DNA from 4 places in the Cronobacter malonaticus LMG 23826 genome. Region 1 is predicted to be linked to each of the others. Evidence: predicted binding sites of a transcription regulator. Region 1 holds the regulator's gene; each other region holds the start of a gene.
What was found. Region 1 encodes Fur, which represses iron uptake genes when iron is present. Its sites were predicted from a motif close to ATAATAATGAGAACNACTATCAA; they were not measured.
Positions count from the first base shown of each region.

Region 1 (4,193 bases):
ACTTTGGCGCGCAAGTGAGCAAGCTCGTTAAGGCGCACGGCATCGACACCATGCAGGCGTGGCAGGACGGGCTAAAAGATGCGAAAGACGCCAGCGCGTTCGCCACCTCGCACGTTAACGTCAACTTCTGGGACACGCTCTACTGGGGCGGTTTCGATACAGCGAACGACTGGGCGAATAAAGGTTTTCGCGTGGTGGTCTCTAACCCGGATTATGTCTATCTGGATTTCCCGAACGAAGTAAACCCGGCCGAGAGCGGCTACTACTGGGGCACGCGCTTTAGCGACGAGCGCAAGATTTTCAGCTTCGCGCCGGATAACCTGCCGCAAAACGCCGAAACCTCTGTCGATCGCGACGGCAACGCGTTCAGCGCAAAATCTGACAAGCCGTGGCCAGGTGCGTATGGCCTCTCGGCGCAGCTCTGGAGTGAAGTGGTACGCACCGATAAACAAATGGAGTACATGATGTACCCGCGTCTGCTTTCCGTTGCGGAGCGCGCCTGGCATCGCGCCGCCTGGGAGCAGGATTATCAGGCAGGTCGCGAATATAAAGGCGGCGAGACCCATCTGGTGGACGTAAAAGCGCTTCATGACGACTGGACGCGCTTTGCGAACCTGGCGGGCAGCCGTGAACTGCCGAAGCTCGAAAAAGCGGGCGTGCAGTTCCGCCTGCCGGTACCGGGCGCGCGGATTAACAACGGCGTGTTGCGGATGAACAACAGCTTACCTGGTGTTGCAATGGAATACTCCACTGACGGCGGCGCGCGCTGGCAGCGCTACGACGATGCGAAGCCGCCACGCGTGACGGGTGCCGTGCAGGTCCGCAGCGTCAGCAGTGACGGTAAACGCTACAGCCGTGTTGATAACGTACAGCCGTAACGCAATAAAAAAGCCAGCCTGTGGGCTGGCTTTTTCATGTCGGGTGCCGTATGCCTTACAGCGACTCAGGCAGATGGTGAACCGCGACCAGTTTGCCTTTGCTTATCTCAATATTTTTCGCACCGCGCAACTGAGAAAGGGTTTTCATCACCATGCTGCGGGAAAGGTTGGTTTTTTTAACAATATAATCAGCCACGTTAATCCGGTTGCGCATGAACTCATCCATTGCCGCCAGACAATCGATATTTGCTTTAATCATGCTATAGCTGTTTCGCCCCATCATAATTTCTTCACGATAGCAAAGCATATTAATAATCCATGAGGACAAAATAAGCAGATGTAACTGACAGTGATTTTTTTCGATCTCCTGAATGAAATAATCAAAAGGAATTAACTGATAATGACATTCAGAATCCGCCTGTAATTTGGCGAATTGAGTTTTACCTAAATTCCTCGCCAGACCCAGCACCGACGGCGCACTGCTTTTTTCGATAAGCAGTCGATCGCTCTGGCGCATCAGAGAGAACTGACCGCCGCGAATGATGCAGATCTCCCCGTCCCGAAGCGGGATCAGCGTATTTTTTTCTGCACGAGACCAGTTGCCGTAGCTATTGAAAATATCCGCGATACGGTAAATCTCAGCAAGCGGTTTAGGGGGTAAGACCATGTTGGTTACCTTATATAAAATAAAATTAAATCGTTGCTGTATCTTAATGGATGGATTTTTATTGCTGCAATAAGGGGCAGGAGAGATAAAAGAAGAAACAGGGATAATCTGATGTCTAAACGATTGAGTGATAAAGATATTTATCTTTTCTGAATTTCGATTTAATAAAATATATGTGGTTTAATTAAGCATTGTGCGCTGTATTAAAATACCCTAACTTTTTAAGTTTATCTAAAAAAATACATTTCTGTTTTCGGTGCAGCGTTTTCAGGCAATAAAAAAGCCGACAAATGTCGGCCTGGATGATGCAATGTGCGAGTGTTATTTCCCGCCAGCCTCGTGGGCGTGTTCGTTTTCGCGGCAGTCGCCATCCGCGCAGTGACCGTACAGATAGAGACTGTGGTTGGTCAGGCGAATGCCATGGCGCGTGGCGATCTCACGCTGACGCGCTTCAATAGAGTCATCACTGAATTCGATCACTTTGCCGCAATCGAGGCAAATCAGGTGATCGTGATGATGCTGTTGCGTCAGCTCAAAAACGGATTTACCGCCTTCGAAGTTGTGACGAGTGACGATGCCGGCATCGTCGAACTGGTTAAGTACGCGATAGACCGTGGCAAGGCCAATCTCTTCACCCATGTCAATCAGACGCTTATAGAGGTCTTCCGCACTGACATGATGATTGACCGGTTCCTGCAGCACTTCGAGGATTTTTAATCGAGGAAGCGTGACTTTCAGGCCGGCTTTCTTTAATGCGGTATTGTTGTCAGTCATGCGGAATCTGTCCTGTTGCTTAACGACTCGCTCCGGAAGGGAGCGATACATCGGATACGCCGAAGATGAATGCGTCTCATTATAGAACTGACATGCCTAAATGAAAACCGCAAGCGTCCGGCAAAAAAGAGCTTAAAAATCGTGGGCCAGCCAGCGTTTTCACGTGGAGAGCCTGATAATTAAGAAAGCCATTGTACAGCGTAGTGAGGGAAAGTTAAAAATTTGTAGCAATTATTTTCATTGCTTTTATCTATCAAACGGCGCGGAACGGTGCCCGCGCCGCTTATCATCAGGCGTTGATGATTTCCTGCAGATGAAGCTCTTCGGAAACCTGTTTGACCCATTTTTCAACGCGCTCAGCGGTCAGTTCCGGCTGGCGATCTTCGTCAATCGCGAGACCAACGAAGTGATCGTCGTCCGCCAGACCTTTAGAGGCTTCAAAATGGTAGCCTTCGGTCGGCCAGTGGCCAACGATGGTCGCACCGCGCGGTTCGATAATGTCGCGAATGGTGCCCAGCGCGTCGCAGAAGTATTCTGCATAATCTTCCTGGTCGCCGCAGCCAAAGAGCGCTACCAGCTTGCCGTTGAAGTCAATTTCTTCGAGCGTCGGGAAGAAATCGTCCCAGTCGCACTGCGCTTCGCCGTAGTACCAGGTCGGGATGCCAAGCAGAAGAATATCGAACGCTTCCAGATCCTCTTTGCTGCTTTTAGCAATGTCATGCACTTCAGCAACGTCAGTCCCGAGCTGTTTCTGGATAATTTTTGCGATATTTTCGGTATTGCCGGTGTCGCTGCCGAAAAAGATGCCTACGATTGCCATAAGAAGAATAACCTCTTGAATCTAAATGTAATGGTGCTGGCATAACGCCCACAGATAGGGCAATCATAGCAGAACAGAAGAAGGTGCGGAAACGGTATCAGGCGCCGGGTGCACTCTCTGCTACATTGCCCCGTCCTTTTGGGTAAAATTCAGACCAGACCTTACTCCTGCAAGGCTTTCAGCTGCGCGAGCAGCATCGCTTCTATCAGCTCGCTGCGGCTGATATTGCGCGCCTGCGCGAGATGGTTCAGCGCGTCTACCGCATCGGCGTTCAGCTTCAGCTCCACGCGCTTAAGCCCGCGAACTTTGTCACGCTTAAGCTGGTTGCGCTTATTGATGCGCAGCTGTTCGTCGCGCGACAGCGGATTGGTTTTCGGTCTGCCCGGACGGCGTTCATCCGCGAAGAGATCGAGCGTTGTGCGGTCCGTTTGTTCTTTTGCCATGGTATGAGTATAGACAGGGGAAACAGGCTGCCGTGGCGTGGCCCGGCGGTATTTCAGCGCGCCATCATACATGAGGCAGCGAAGCGCGCCAACGCATCCGGCGCGCGAGGGCGCCGGTCGGTCTGTTTTTAATCAGTTTCCAGAAAGCGACGAATCGCGCGCAGCACCGCCTGCGGTTTTTCGGCATGCACCCAGTGGCCTGCGCCCGCAATCACATGCGCGCGGGCTTTGGGGAATTGTGAGAGCAGCGCCTCGCGGTGCGCCTCTTCCACATAAGGCGACGCACCGCCGCGAATAAACAGCGCCGGGCCGTGCCAGGCTGGCACCGTTTCCCAGCCGACAATATGCGAATACTGGTTCCACAGCACCGGCACGTTAAAGCGCCACTCGCCATCGACAAACGATTTCAGCAGAAACTGCACCACGCCTTCCTCAGCAATATGCTGGCGCATAATCTCCGCCGCCTGCTGGCGAGAGGTGACGCCCGCGTCGTTCACGGCGTTCACCGCTGTGAATATTTCATCGTGACGGCGCACCTGGTAATCGACCGGCGCGATATCAATCGCCACCAGCTTTTCAATGCGCTCCGGCGCAAGGGCGGTCACCGCCAT
Region 1 is NZ_CP013940.1:2,831,046-2,835,238, reverse strand. It holds gene AFK66_RS13360 (beta-N-acetylhexosaminidase) at 1-878, shown strand, start outside; gene AFK66_RS13355 (helix-turn-helix domain-containing protein) at 934-1,545, opposite strand; gene fur (ferric iron uptake transcriptional regulator) at 1,867-2,319, opposite strand; gene fldA (flavodoxin FldA) at 2,609-3,139, opposite strand; gene ybfE (LexA regulated protein) at 3,301-3,582, opposite strand; gene ybfF (esterase) at 3,711-4,193, opposite strand, start outside.

Region 2 (4,193 bases), 1.4 Mb from region 1:
CACAGCTACCAGTCGGTTAACGATCTGGTGCTGCATAACATCATCTACTGCCCCGAACGGCTAAAACTTAACGTTAACTGGCGCGATCTGCTGGAAAATCCGCGTGGCGCGAACGGCGACCCGCGCTGGCGGCTCAGCAGCCAGGGCATGGTGCAGGCGCGCCAGGTGATTGATCAGCTTGAGCATGAAAGCCCGAAGCAAGACGCGCTCTCGCACTGCCTGGCCGAAAGCCTCTTTTTACAGCTGGCGATTACGCTGCGCCGTCATCGTTACCAGCCATCGGGCGGTACGGGGCCGGGCGAGGGCGAAACGCTCGATCTGCTGATGGCCGCGCTCGGCAACAGCCTCGACGTGCCGTTCGATTTACAGCACTTTTGCAGCCATTATCAGATTGCCGAACGCCCGCTGCGCCAGCTGTTCCGCCAGCAGACGGGCATGACCATCAGCCAGTACCTGCGCCAGTTACGCATTTGCCAGGCGCAGTATCTGCTGCGCCACTCTTCGTTGCTGATAAGCGAAATCGCCGCGCGCTGCGGCTTTGAAGACAGTAACTATTTCTCGGTGGTGTTTACCCGTGAAACGGGCGTGACGCCACGGGTGTGGCGTCAGCAGTGGAGTGCGATGGCCGGTTAGTTGGTCGCCATGCCCAGCCCGACGATATTCGCCGCCACGATAATTACCACGCAGCCCAGGCTCAGCACGCTGACCGGGCGGCGTCCTGCCGCTTTCCACTCGCGCAGCACCAGCCCGACGATGCCGCCGCACAGCACGTAGAAGCTCATGTGCAGCATCCAACTGATGTAGTCATACTGCGCCGGGATACGCGCATGGCCCCAGGCATAGAAAAAGAACTGCAAATACCACATCAGCCCGCCCAGCGCCGAGAGCAGCACATTGCTGATAAGCAGCGGTTTCGCCAGCGAGAAATCGGCTTTAATCGACAGGTTTTTCACCTTCGCGAGGCGAATAAAACAGAAGCCGAGGTTAATCAGCGCGCCGCCGCCCATGATAACGACATAGCTTGGCAGCGCGACGTAGAGCGGATCGACGCCGAGTTCTGCGGCGGCTTCATGCATCGGCTTCGCGGCGTCCATCGCAAACGACATACCTGCGGAGAACACGCCGCACAGCACCGCCAGCACCAGCCCTTTCTTCAGGTTAAACTCTTCGGCTTTGATGCCCATCTGGCGCTCTTTCAGCTGGCCTGCGCGGGTGACGATGGCGACGCCAATAAGAGCGACGAACACGCCAAGCAGCGTCATCCGCCCGCCCGCGGTGCCGACGAGCACACCGAATTTGCCGTTCAGCAGCGGCGTCATCAGCGTGCCGACAATCAGCGTAATACCAATCGCGATGCCGATGCCCATCGACATACCGAGATAGCGCATGGTCAGGCCGTAGTTAATATTGCCGATGCCCCACATCGCGCCGAACAGAAACACCGGCAGCAGCGTGGCGGCGCTGAACGAGCGGTAATAGGCCCAGAAATCGGGCAGCAGCAGCGCGCTGACCACCCAGGGTAAAATCAGCCATGACACCACGCCGCCCACCGACCACATGGTCTCCCATGACCAGTGCCGAACCTTTTTAAACGGCGCATAAAAGCAGGCGGCGCTCGCCGCGCCAATCAAATGCCACAGGATACCCATGGTTATTGCGTTACTCATGCTGTCGTCCTCGTTTCCGTCACAGAGCCAACGGGAGCGAAAGCCGCCCCCTAACCGAATCGAGTCTATTGAGGCGCTCACGCTTTCACCTTCGGGGCGCTGCCGCGAAGCGTTAACGGGTGGCAAAAAACAGCGAGTAAGCCGAACGGGGATCACACTTTATGGTGAATTCAGACGATGCCTAAGCGTTGGAAATGTGTGCGAAAAACGGCGCAGGGTGTCCATTTTTGGCTAATATTGCGTTAAGTTATAACCATATAAAAACTGCGGCATTGATAAACATTTTCAATATCATTTAATTAACTATAATGAACCCACTGCTTACGCGGCGTTAACACCTATGCCGCCCGACAATAATGGAGATGATGAATATGAGTTACACACTGCCATCCCTGCCGTACGCATACGACGCCCTGGAACCGCATTTCGACAAGCAGACGATGGAAATCCATCACACCAAACACCACCAGACCTACGTCAACAACGCTAACGCGGCGCTGGAAAGCCTGCCGGAGCTGGCGAATCTGCCGGTTGAAGAGTTGATCACCAAACTGGATCAGGTTCCGGCTGACAAGAAAACCGTTCTGCGCAACAACGCGGGCGGCCACGCGAACCACAGCCTGTTCTGGAAAGGCCTGAAAAAAGGCACCACCCTGCAGGGCGACCTGAAAGCGGCTATCGAGCGCGATTTCGGCTCCGTTGAGAAATTCAAAGAAGAGTTCGAGAAAGCGGCTGCGACCCGTTTCGGCTCTGGCTGGGCGTGGCTGGTGCTGAAAGGCGACAAACTGGCTGTCGTTTCCACCGCAAACCAGGATTCCCCGCTGATGGGCGAAGCTATCTCTGGCGCTTCCGGCTACCCGATCCTGGGCCTGGACGTGTGGGAGCACGCGTACTATCTGAAATTCCAGAACCGTCGTCCGGACTACATCAAAGAGTTCTGGAACGTGGTTAACTGGGACGAAGCCGCAGCGCGTTTCGCTTCTCAGAAATAAGGTTGCAACCTGACCTGTAAAAAGCGAGCCTGATGGCTCGCTTTTTTTATATCCGCAAAAGGAGGCGCGTATGTATTTCCCGGTGCAGGTGTATCTCGGCAAAATCCGCGACTATAAAGGCAGCAGGCCCAGCGCCATCGGCAAAGTGCAGGTGGAGGGCGAGTTGTCGCTTACCAGCCGCGGGCTGGTTGGCGATCAGCAGGCGGAGAAGAAAATTCACGGCGGGGCGGACCGCGCGCTGTGCCACTACCCGCGCGAGCATTACGCCGTCTGGGCGCGTGAATACCCGGAACAGGCGGAGTGGTTTGCGCCGCCCGCGTTTGGCGAGAATCTCTCGACGCTGGGGCTGACGGAAGAGAACGCGTTTATCGGCGATATCTTTCGCTGGGGCGAGGCGCTGATACAGATCACCCAGCCGCGTTCGCCGTGTTTTAAGGTTAATTTTCACTCGGGAATTAGCGAGCTTTCCGGCCGGATGCAGGATACCGCGCGCTGCGGCTGGCTCTACCGGGTGATCGGCGAAGGGAAGGTGTTTAGCGACGCGCCGCTGGAGCTGGTGTCGCGGGTGAGCGCCATTTCCGTGCGCGAGGCCGCCGCGATTGCGTGGCATACGCCGTTTGATGACGAGCAGTATCACCGGCTCCTGAGCGCAGGCGGGCTTTCCGCCAGTTGGGCGAAAACGCTGCAAAACCGGCGTCTTAACGGGAAGATCGAGAGTTTTTCGCGCAGGTTGTGGGGCAGAGGATAGCAGGTCACGGTGGGTGCGCTGCGCTTACCCACCCTACGGGAAATGGGGCGGTGTTTGTTGTTGGGTGCGCTTCGCTTACCCACCCTACGGGAAATGGGGCGATGTTTGTGCGGTGGGTGCGCTGCGCTTACCCACCCTACGGGAAATGGGGCGGCGTTTGTTGGTGGGTGCGCTGTGCTTACCCCCCTGGGGAAACACATCTTTATGCGTTGTAGGGCGGGTAAGCGCAGCGCAGCCGCCGTCGCCACTTACCCGTCACTACTCACCCGCCACCCTCACATCACCAACTTTTACGCCGCGTCATCCTGCTCAGGTTTCGCGCTGGCTGCGGGCAGATCCGCTAAAACGGACGTAAATTCCGGTGACGGCACCAGCGATTCACGGGTGATCTCCTTAATCGACTTCGCGCCGGTCAACGTCATCGCCACCCGCATCTCCTTCTCAATCAGATTCAGCAGGTTCGCCACGCCTTTCTCGCCGTGGGTCGCGAGCGCATAAAGGTACGCGCGGCCCAGCAGCACGCTGTCGGCACCGAGCGCAATCATGCGCACCACATCCAGCCCGTTGCGGATGCCGCTGTCGGCGAGAATGGTGATGTCGCCTTTCACTGCATCGGCGATGGCGGGTAGCGCGCGGGCTGACGAGAGCACGCCGTCAAGCTGGCGGCCGCCGTGGTTGGAGACCACAATCCCGTCGGCACCGAAGCGCACCGCGTCGCGGGCATCTTCCGGGTCGAGGATCCCCTTGATCACCATCGGGCCGTCCCAGAATTCGCGGATCCACTCC
Region 2 is NZ_CP013940.1:4,275,601-4,279,793, forward strand. It holds gene rhaR (HTH-type transcriptional activator RhaR) at 1-633, shown strand, start outside; gene rhaT (L-rhamnose/proton symporter RhaT) at 630-1,667, opposite strand; gene sodA (superoxide dismutase [Mn]) at 2,039-2,659, shown strand; gene yiiM (6-hydroxyaminopurine reductase) at 2,730-3,407, shown strand; gene lldD (FMN-dependent L-lactate dehydrogenase LldD) at 3,698-4,193, opposite strand, start outside.
Region 2: sodA (superoxide dismutase [Mn]) is a predicted target of Fur. The motif match lies at 1,940-1,962, and genes of this name have one in related genera.

Region 3 (4,193 bases), 1.8 Mb from region 1:
CGAGCGTGGGCGGGATTGGGCTTGCGATCGTTACCCTTGCGCTGGCGCTGCTGCTGGCGGAACTGCGCCGTCTACGCCAGCCGCCGCCGGAACCCGCGCCGCATTAAAAAAGGGGCCATCCGGCCCCGTCTTTTACTGTTTAAATAACGCTTCAAGCCGTTTCAGCAACAGGCTGGCGCTGTAGTAATCGAGCCGGAAAGTCTCGGTGCCGAGCGCGTAAACCCGTTTATTTTCCACGGCCGGCAGGTGGGCCAGCAGCGGATCGCGCATCAGCGCCGCCGCGTCTTTATCATCAGCCGCGAACAAAAACAGCGTCTCGCCGTTCAGCCCCGCTGCCAGATTTTCCCCGCCAAGCTGAATAATATCGTGGCGTTTGCCCATACTGGTGAGGCCATGCGCGGCGGGCGGCGGCGCAAGCGTAAAACCAAGCTGGCCGAGCAGTTTCCCCTGCGCCGATTCGGCGGTCCAGAGATTCGCGCCGTGCGCGGCGGGGTTGTAAACCAGCGCGCTCACGGGCTGCGGCGGCAGCTTCATCTGCGCTTTTGCCTGCGCGAGCTGCTGGTCAAACTGCGCGATGCGTTCGGCGGCCTGCTTCTCATGGCCTGTTATCTCACCAAGCTGCGTCAACAACGCCTGCCAGCTTTTATCGTCGTAATTGATGATTAATGTCGGGGCGATAGCGGAAAACTGTTCATACAGCGCCTGCGCCGAATCGCCGCCGGTCGCGCTCACCAGAATGAGATCCGGCATCTGCGCGGCGACAGCTTCAGCGTTCGGTTCGCCGATGTAAAGCCGTTCGACGTGACGCGCTTTGGCGATGTCACCCCACTGGCGCAAAAACCCCTGGTCGTCGGCGACGCGGTTGCCGGGAGAGGTGGCTCCGCTGGCCACCACCGGCGCGTCAATCGCCAGCAGCGAACCGGTCAGCGTGACGCTGGTGGAGACGATGCGCTGCGGCGCTTTTTCAAGCGTATGCACACCGCGGCTGTCGGTCACCTGACGCGGCCACGCCGCCGCCTGTGAGACTGAGGATATTCCTAAAAGCAGCAGGCTGGCGGCAAATGCGGCGCGCAGGGCAGATGTAAACGTCACGGCAACGATTCCTGTAAGATGAGTTAATAATGCTTCTCATTTTCATCATTTGCCGACAGGATGCAAGCGGCGCTGTCGCCTCTGTTTCGCCCCTGTGGTTGACATCCCCGTCATTTCGCCTTAGGTTACGCCTCCAAATACAAATGATAACAATTATCAGTTCACTTTTTTTGGTACAGGAGGAGCGCATGGATACGTCACTGGCCGGGGAACGCTGCGACGCTGCCGCAACCCTTTCATCTGACAGTTTTTTCTACATGTCGCCTTATCGCAGCTTTACCACCCGCGGCTGTTTCACGCGGCTGGAGACGCCCGCCGCCGACGGCGCAGAGCGTTATAGCGTATTTCAGACGGCGCTGCGTAACGCGTTCGACCGCGCCCGCAGGCAGGGCATCGCGCGCCCGATAGTCGTCGGCGCTATTCCGTTCGATACGCGCAAGCCGTCCGCGCTGTTTATTCCCGAAAGCTACAGTGAGACCGCCCGCGGCGGTTATTCGCTTATTGAAAATAGCGCCGCGCCGCGTGTGCTGAGCCGTAAGCCGCTCCCGGATGAAGAGACGTTTATGGCGATGGTGGCGCGCGCCGCCGCGCTGACCGCGACGCCTGCGGTCAGTAAAATCGTGCTCTCACGCCTTATCGACATCACCACCGAACAGAAGCCGGACAGCCTCGCGCTGCTGGCGCGTCTGGTGGCGCAAAACCCCGCGAGTTTTAACTTTCACGTGCCGCTGCCGGACGGCGGCGCGCTGCTCGGCGCAAGCCCGGAACTGCTGCTGCGCAAAGATGGCAATACGTTCAGTTCGCTGCCGCTGGCGGGCTCCGCGCGCCGCCATGCCGACGCGGCGCAGGATAAAAGCGCAGGCCAGGCGCTGCTCTGTTCGGCCAAAGATCGCCACGAGCATGAGCTGGTGACGCAGGCGATGCGCGACGTACTCGCGCCGCGCAGCCAGCGCCTCGCGATGCCGGGCGCGCCGGAGCTGATTACCACACCGACGCTCTGGCATCTCGCGACGCCCGTCGAAGGCGAAACGCGCTTTGCGGATGACAACGCGCTGTCGCTCGCCTGCCTGCTGCACCCGACGCCCGCGCTGAGCGGTTACCCGCATGAAGCGGCGAAAGCGTATATCGCTGAGCTGGAGCCGTTCGATCGCGAGCTGTTCGGCGGGATCGTCGGCTGGTGCGATGCCGACGGCAACGGCGAATGGGCGGTGACTATCCGCTGCGCGCGTCTGCGGGAAAACCAGGTACGGCTGTTTGCGGGCGCGGGGATTGTTCCGGCGTCCGACCCGGCTTCGGAGTGGCGCGAAACCGGCGTCAAGCTCTCCACCATGCTCCACGTTTTAGGTCTTCACTGAGGTTTTACGCATGACGATCCCTTACACCCGCTGGCCAGACGATCTCGCCGTACGCTACCGCGCCCGCGGCTACTGGCTTGATCTGCCGCTCACCGATATTTTAAGCCGCCACGCGCAGAGTGCCGCGACGGCGCTTATCGACGGCGAGCGCCGCTACAGCTACCGCGAGCTGGACGCGGCGGCCACACGCCTTGCAGGCGCGCTGGCGCGTCGCGGGCTTCAGCGTGGCGATACCGCGCTGGTGCAGCTTGGCAACGTGGCGGAGTTTTATATCGTGTTCTTCGCGCTGCTGAAAATTGGCGTGGCGCCGGTTAACGCGCTGTTTAGTCATCAACGCACCGAGCTTGACGCGTACGCGCGCCAGATTGCGCCCGCGCTGCTGATTGCCGACCGCGAGCACGCGCTCTTTAGCGACGATGCGTATATCACGGCACTGCAAGCGCAGCATTCGTCGCTGCGCATGACGCTTCTGCGTGGCGATGGGCTGGAGGCGCTGATTTCAGAGACTGAAGCGGATTTCACTCCCACGCCGTCCGCCGCCGATGAAGTGGCGTTTTTCCAGCTCTCCGGCGGCAGTACCGGCACGCCGAAGCTCATCCCGCGCACGCACAACGACTACTACTACAGCATTCGCCGCAGCGTGGAGATTTGCGAATTCAGCCGCGAAACGCGCTACCTCTGCGCGCTGCCCGCGGCGCACAACTACCCGTTAAGCTCCCCCGGCGCGCTCGGCGTCTTCTTCGCCGAAGGCTGCGTGGTGCTGGCGCGCGACCCGAGCGCGACGCTCTGCTTCCCGCTGATTGAGGCGCACCAGATTAACGTCACCGCGCTGGTGCCGCCCGCCGTCAGCCTCTGGCTACAGGCCATTCAGGAGTGGGGCGATAACCGCCAGCTGGCGTCGCTGAAACTCTTGCAGGTCGGTGGCGCGCGGCTTTCCGACACGCTCGCCGCGCGCATTCCTGCGGAGATCGGCTGCCAGCTTCAGCAGGTGTTCGGCATGGCCGAAGGGCTGGTCAACTACACCCGTCTGGACGACCCGGACGAGCGCATCTTCACCACCCAGGGCCGCCCGATGAGCCCGGACGATGAAGTCTGGGTAGCCGATGAAAACGGCAATCCGCTGCCGCGCGGTGAAACAGGACGGCTAATGACGCGCGGCCCGTATACCTTCCGCGGCTATTACAACAGCCCGGAACACAACGCCAGCGCCTTTGATGAGAACGGTTTTTACTGCTCCGGCGATCTCGTAGCCATTGATGAACAGGGCTACATCACCGTTCAGGGGCGCGAGAAAGATCAGATCAACCGCGGGGGCGAGAAGATCGCCGCGGAAGAGATCGAGAACCTGCTGCTCGGCCACGAGGCCATTGTGCACGCGGGGCTGGTCTCGATGGAAGACAGCCTGCTTGGCGAAAAAAGCTGCGCGTATATCGTCACCACCCGCCCGGTCAAGGCGGTGGAGATCCGCCGCTTTTTACGCGAGCTGGGCGTCGCCGATTTCAAACTGCCGGATCGCGTGGAGCGCGTCGATGCGCTGCCGCTCACGCCGGTCGGCAAAGTGGATAAAAAACAACTGCGTTTGTGGCTGGCCGCGCGTCAGCCCGTCTCTGAGTAAGGAAAGAAAATGGCTATCCCAAAACTGAACGCCTATACGCTGCCCACGGCGGCGGATCTCCCGCAAAATAAAGTGAGCTGGGCGCTGGAGCCGCCGCGCGCGGCGCTGCTCATTCATGACATGCAGGAGTA
Region 3 is NZ_CP013940.1:1,019,448-1,023,640, forward strand. It holds gene entS (enterobactin transporter EntS) at 1-107, shown strand, start outside; gene fepB (Fe2+-enterobactin ABC transporter substrate-binding protein) at 133-1,092, opposite strand; gene entC (isochorismate synthase EntC) at 1,281-2,447, shown strand; gene AFK66_RS04680 ((2,3-dihydroxybenzoyl)adenylate synthase) at 2,458-4,062, shown strand; gene AFK66_RS04685 (isochorismatase) at 4,072-4,193, shown strand, end outside.
Region 3: fepB (Fe2+-enterobactin ABC transporter substrate-binding protein) is a predicted target of Fur. The motif match lies at 1,230-1,252, and genes of this name have one in related genera.

Region 4 (4,193 bases), 1.8 Mb from region 1:
CGCCGCCGCGCCGATGGCGTCGCCCGTCACGTTTTGCGCCGTCCACAGCCCGTTAATGCGCCCGAGCATGTGATCCGGCGTGCGGGTCTGGATAAGCTGGTACTGGATCAGCGAGCTTACACCGCTCAGGTAGCCGAACAGCGTCAGGCAGATAAACGCCAGCGGCCAGAACGGCATCAGGCTGAACACGCTAACCGCCGCCAGCGCCAGCACCGAAGAAGCCAGCAGCGTGCGGCCGGGGCGTGGCGCATGTGCCAGCCCGCCGCTGGTGAGCGCCCCGAGCGCCGCGCCAAGCGGCACCGCGGCGTACAATACGCCGATTTCGCCGCTCGTCATCTGCCAGTGGTTTGCAAGCGCGGGATAAAGCACGCGCACCGCGCTCGCCATCGTCAGCAGCGCGCCGATCAGCGCCACGCCGCCTACTACCGGGCTTGCCGCAAGAAAGCGCAGCCCGTCGGCCAGCGCGCGCAGTGGATGCTGGCGCTGCATCTGCGGCGCGGGCAATGCCGGAAGGGTCAGCAGCGGCAGGAGCGTGAGAAAGGTGCCGAGCGCCGCCAGCGCGTAGTTCCAGGCCACGCCGCCCCAGGCGAGCAGCACGCCGCCGAGCAGCGGCGAAATCACCGATCCCAGGCGCACCGTCAACATGGTGATCGCGCCCGCCTGCATCAGGTTTTCACGCCCGACAATAGCGGGCGTCGCCGCCAGCAGCGCCGTCACGCCGATCGCCCCGAAAAACCCGTCCCACAGCCCGAGCGCGTAAATCGCAATAACCGACGGCGCGGGCAGCATGGCGTTGATCCAAAGCCCGATAAACCCGAGTCCGCAAGTGGAACGCGCCAGCAGAATGAGCGTTTTGCGCTCGTAGCGGTCGGCCAGTACGCCGCCCGTCATCAGCCCGATAAACATCGCGGCACCCGTCAGCGTGACCGCCAGCCCCACCTGGAAGGGCGAGCCGGTGAGCGTCTGGATCTGTACCGGCACCGCCACGCCAAGCAGACCAAGGCCGAGAATGGAGATAAAGCGCGCCAGAAAGACGGCGCGATACGCGGGATGGGTTTTCAATAAGGAGAGGTTGAGCAACAGCGAATGTCGGTTCATTACAGGGCCTTAACGCGAATTTTCCTTGCCGGATAACGGGACGGCCATGCTAACATAGCCAGCCAAGAGTGATAATAACTATCATTATCGATTCCAGGATGTGCGTTATGTCGGCCTCGCGCCTTTCCTCCAGGGTGGTTGTCCTGGGGTCTCTCTCATTGTTGCTGCTGTTGATGGTCGCCCTCAGCCTGCTGGTGGGTGCCAAATCCCTGCCCTTCTCTCTTGTGATGGACGCTCTCACCGGCACCTGCCGCGACGCGGACTGCACTATCGTGCTTGACGCACGCCTGCCGCGTACCCTTGCGGGGATTGTCGCCGGGCTGTCGCTCGGGCTTGCCGGCGCGCTGATGCAAACGCTGACCCGCAACCCGCTCGCCGACCCCGGCCTGTTAGGCGTGAACTCTGGTGCCAGCTTCGCCATTGTGCTGGGCGCGGCGCTGTGGGGCGTGAGCGAGCCGCTGCATATTCTCGCGCTGGCGCTGTGCGGCGCGCTGGCCGCCACGCTCGTGGTGGCGTTTACCGGCAGCGCGGGCGGCGGGCAGCTTAGCCCGGTGCGCCTGACGCTCGCGGGCGTGGCGCTGGCCGCGGTGCTGGAAGGGCTTTCCGGCGGCATCGCGCTCTTAAACCCGGTGGTGTATGACCAACTGCGCTTCTGGCAGGCAGGCTCGCTTGATATCCGCACCCTGACGACGCTCAAAGCCATTGCGCCAGTCGTGCTCACGGGCGCAGTTATCGCGCTGCTGCTGGGGCGCGCGCTGAACAGTCTCAGTATGGGAGCCGACACGGCCACGGCGCTCGGCAGCCGCGTGGCGCGCACGCAGGTGTTCGGGCTTATCGCCATTACGCTCCTGTGCGCCAGCGCCACCGCCGTGGTCGGCCCCATCGCCTTTATCGGCCTGATGATGCCGCACCTGGCGCGCTGGCTGGTGGGCGCGGATCACCGCTGGTCGCTCCCGGTGACGCTGCTCGCCACGCCGTCGCTGCTGCTGCTGGCGGATATCATTGGCCGGCTGGTAGTGCCGGGCGAGCTGCGGGTCTCGGTGGTCAGCGCGTTTATCGGCGCGCCCGCGCTCATTTACCTGGTGCGCCAGCGGCGCGGCGGAGCGTCGCTATGAAATCCGTCTCCCCCCGTTTATGGCTTTTTTGCCTGCTCATGTTGAGCCTGTGTACAGGTCTCAGCCTCTGGGCGCTGACGCAGGGCGCGGTAACGCTTGAGGCCCGCAAGGTGCTGGACGCGCTGACCGGCCTCGCGCCGCGCAATGTCTCGCTTATCGTCACCGAATGGCGGCTGCCGCGCGTGGCGATGGCGCTGCTGTTGGGTGCCGCGCTCGGCGTGAGCGGCGCGATTTTTCAGTCGCTGATGCGCAACCCCCTGGGCAGCCCCGATGTCATGGGCTTTAACACCGGCGCGTGGAGCGGCGTGCTGGTGGCGATGGTGCTGGCAGGTCAGCACCAGTCCGCTATCGCGTTCGCCGCCATCGCGGGCGGTACGCTGACGGCGTTTGTCGTCTGGCTGCTCGCCTGGCGCAACGGCATCGACACCTTCCGGCTGATTATTATCGGCATTGGCGTGCGCGCGATGCTGGTGGCGTTCAATACGTGGCTGCTGTTGCAGGCGTCGCTTGAGACGGCGCTGTCGGCGGGCCTGTGGAACGCCGGTTCACTGAATGGCATGACCTGGGGAAAAACGCTGCCCGCCGCCCCGCTGCTTGTGCTGGCGCTGCTGGCGAGCGCGCTGCTGGTGCGCCGGATGCGGCTGCTGGAGATGGGCGACGACAGCGCCTGCGCGCTGGGGGTGGCGGTGGAACGCTCCCGCCTGCTGCTGATGCTGACCGGCGTGGTGCTGACCGCAGGCGCGACGGCGATGGCCGGGCCGATTTCCTTTGTGGCGCTGGTGGCCCCGCATATCGCGCGTCGCTTAAGCGGCACCGCGCGCTTTGGGCTGACCCAGGCGGCGCTCTGCGGCGCGCTGCTGCTGCTGGCCGCCGATCTGTGCGCGCAATATCTGTTTACGCCTTATCAGCTGCCGGTGGGCACCGTGACCGTCTGCCTCGGCGGCATTTATCTCATCGCCTTGTTGATACAGGAGTCACGCAGGAGATGACAATGACTTCACGCTTAACCGGCGAAGCGCTGACGCTGGGCTACGGCGATTTTCGCGTCGCCGACGGGCTTAACGTGGCGATCCCGGATGGCAAATTCACCGCGATTATCGGCCCGAACGGCTGCGGCAAATCGACGCTGCTGCGCACGCTGAGCCGTCTGATGAAGCCGCTCGGCGGGCAGGTGCGGCTCGACGGCCAGGCTATTCAGCACTTCGCCACCAAAGAGGTGGCGCGGCGCATTGGCCTGCTCGCGCAGAACGCCAGCGCGCCGGGGGATATCACCGTTGCGGAGTTGGTAGCGCGCGGGCGTTATCCGCATCAGCCGCTGTTTACCCGCTGGCGCGACGAGGACGAGCGCGCGGTGCAAAAGGCGATGGCGGCGACCGGCGTGACCGCGCTTGCCGACCAGAGCGTCGATACGCTCTCCGGCGGCCAGCGCCAGCGCGCCTGGATTGCGATGGTGTTAGCGCAGGAAACCTCTATTTTGCTGCTCGACGAGCCGACCACCTGGCTTGATATCAGCCATCAGATTGATCTGCTGGAACTGCTCTGTACGCTCAACCGCGAGCAGGGGTATACGCTTGCCGCGGTGCTGCACGATTTAAACCAGGCGTGCCGCTACGCGAACCATCTGATTGCGTTGCGGGACGGGAAGATTATCGCCGAGGGCGCGCCGTCAGAGATTGTGGACGCGGCGCTTATCGAGGCGATTTACGGATTGCGGTGCATGATTATTGAGGATCCGGTGGCGGGTACGCCGCTGGTGGTGCCGCTCGGGCGGCGGTAGTGGGCAATGAGGCGTCAGGGTAAATGGTGGGTGCGCTACGCTTACCCACCCTACAAAACCTACGAACAACCACTCCCTTGTAGGGCGGGTAAGCCTGCGCACCCGCCGTTAACGTCGGGTGGGTGCGCTGCGCTTACCCACCCTACAAAACCTACGAAAAAGCACTTCAATGCAGGGCGGGTAAGCCTGCGCACCCGCCGTTA
Region 4 is NZ_CP013940.1:1,015,215-1,019,407, reverse strand. It holds gene entS (enterobactin transporter EntS) at 1-1,098, opposite strand, end outside; gene fepD (Fe(3+)-siderophore ABC transporter permease) at 1,206-2,213, shown strand; gene fepG (iron-enterobactin ABC transporter permease) at 2,210-3,202, shown strand; gene fepC (iron-enterobactin ABC transporter ATP-binding protein) at 3,199-3,990, shown strand.
Region 4: fepD (Fe(3+)-siderophore ABC transporter permease) is a predicted target of Fur. The motif match lies at 1,161-1,183, and genes of this name have one in related genera.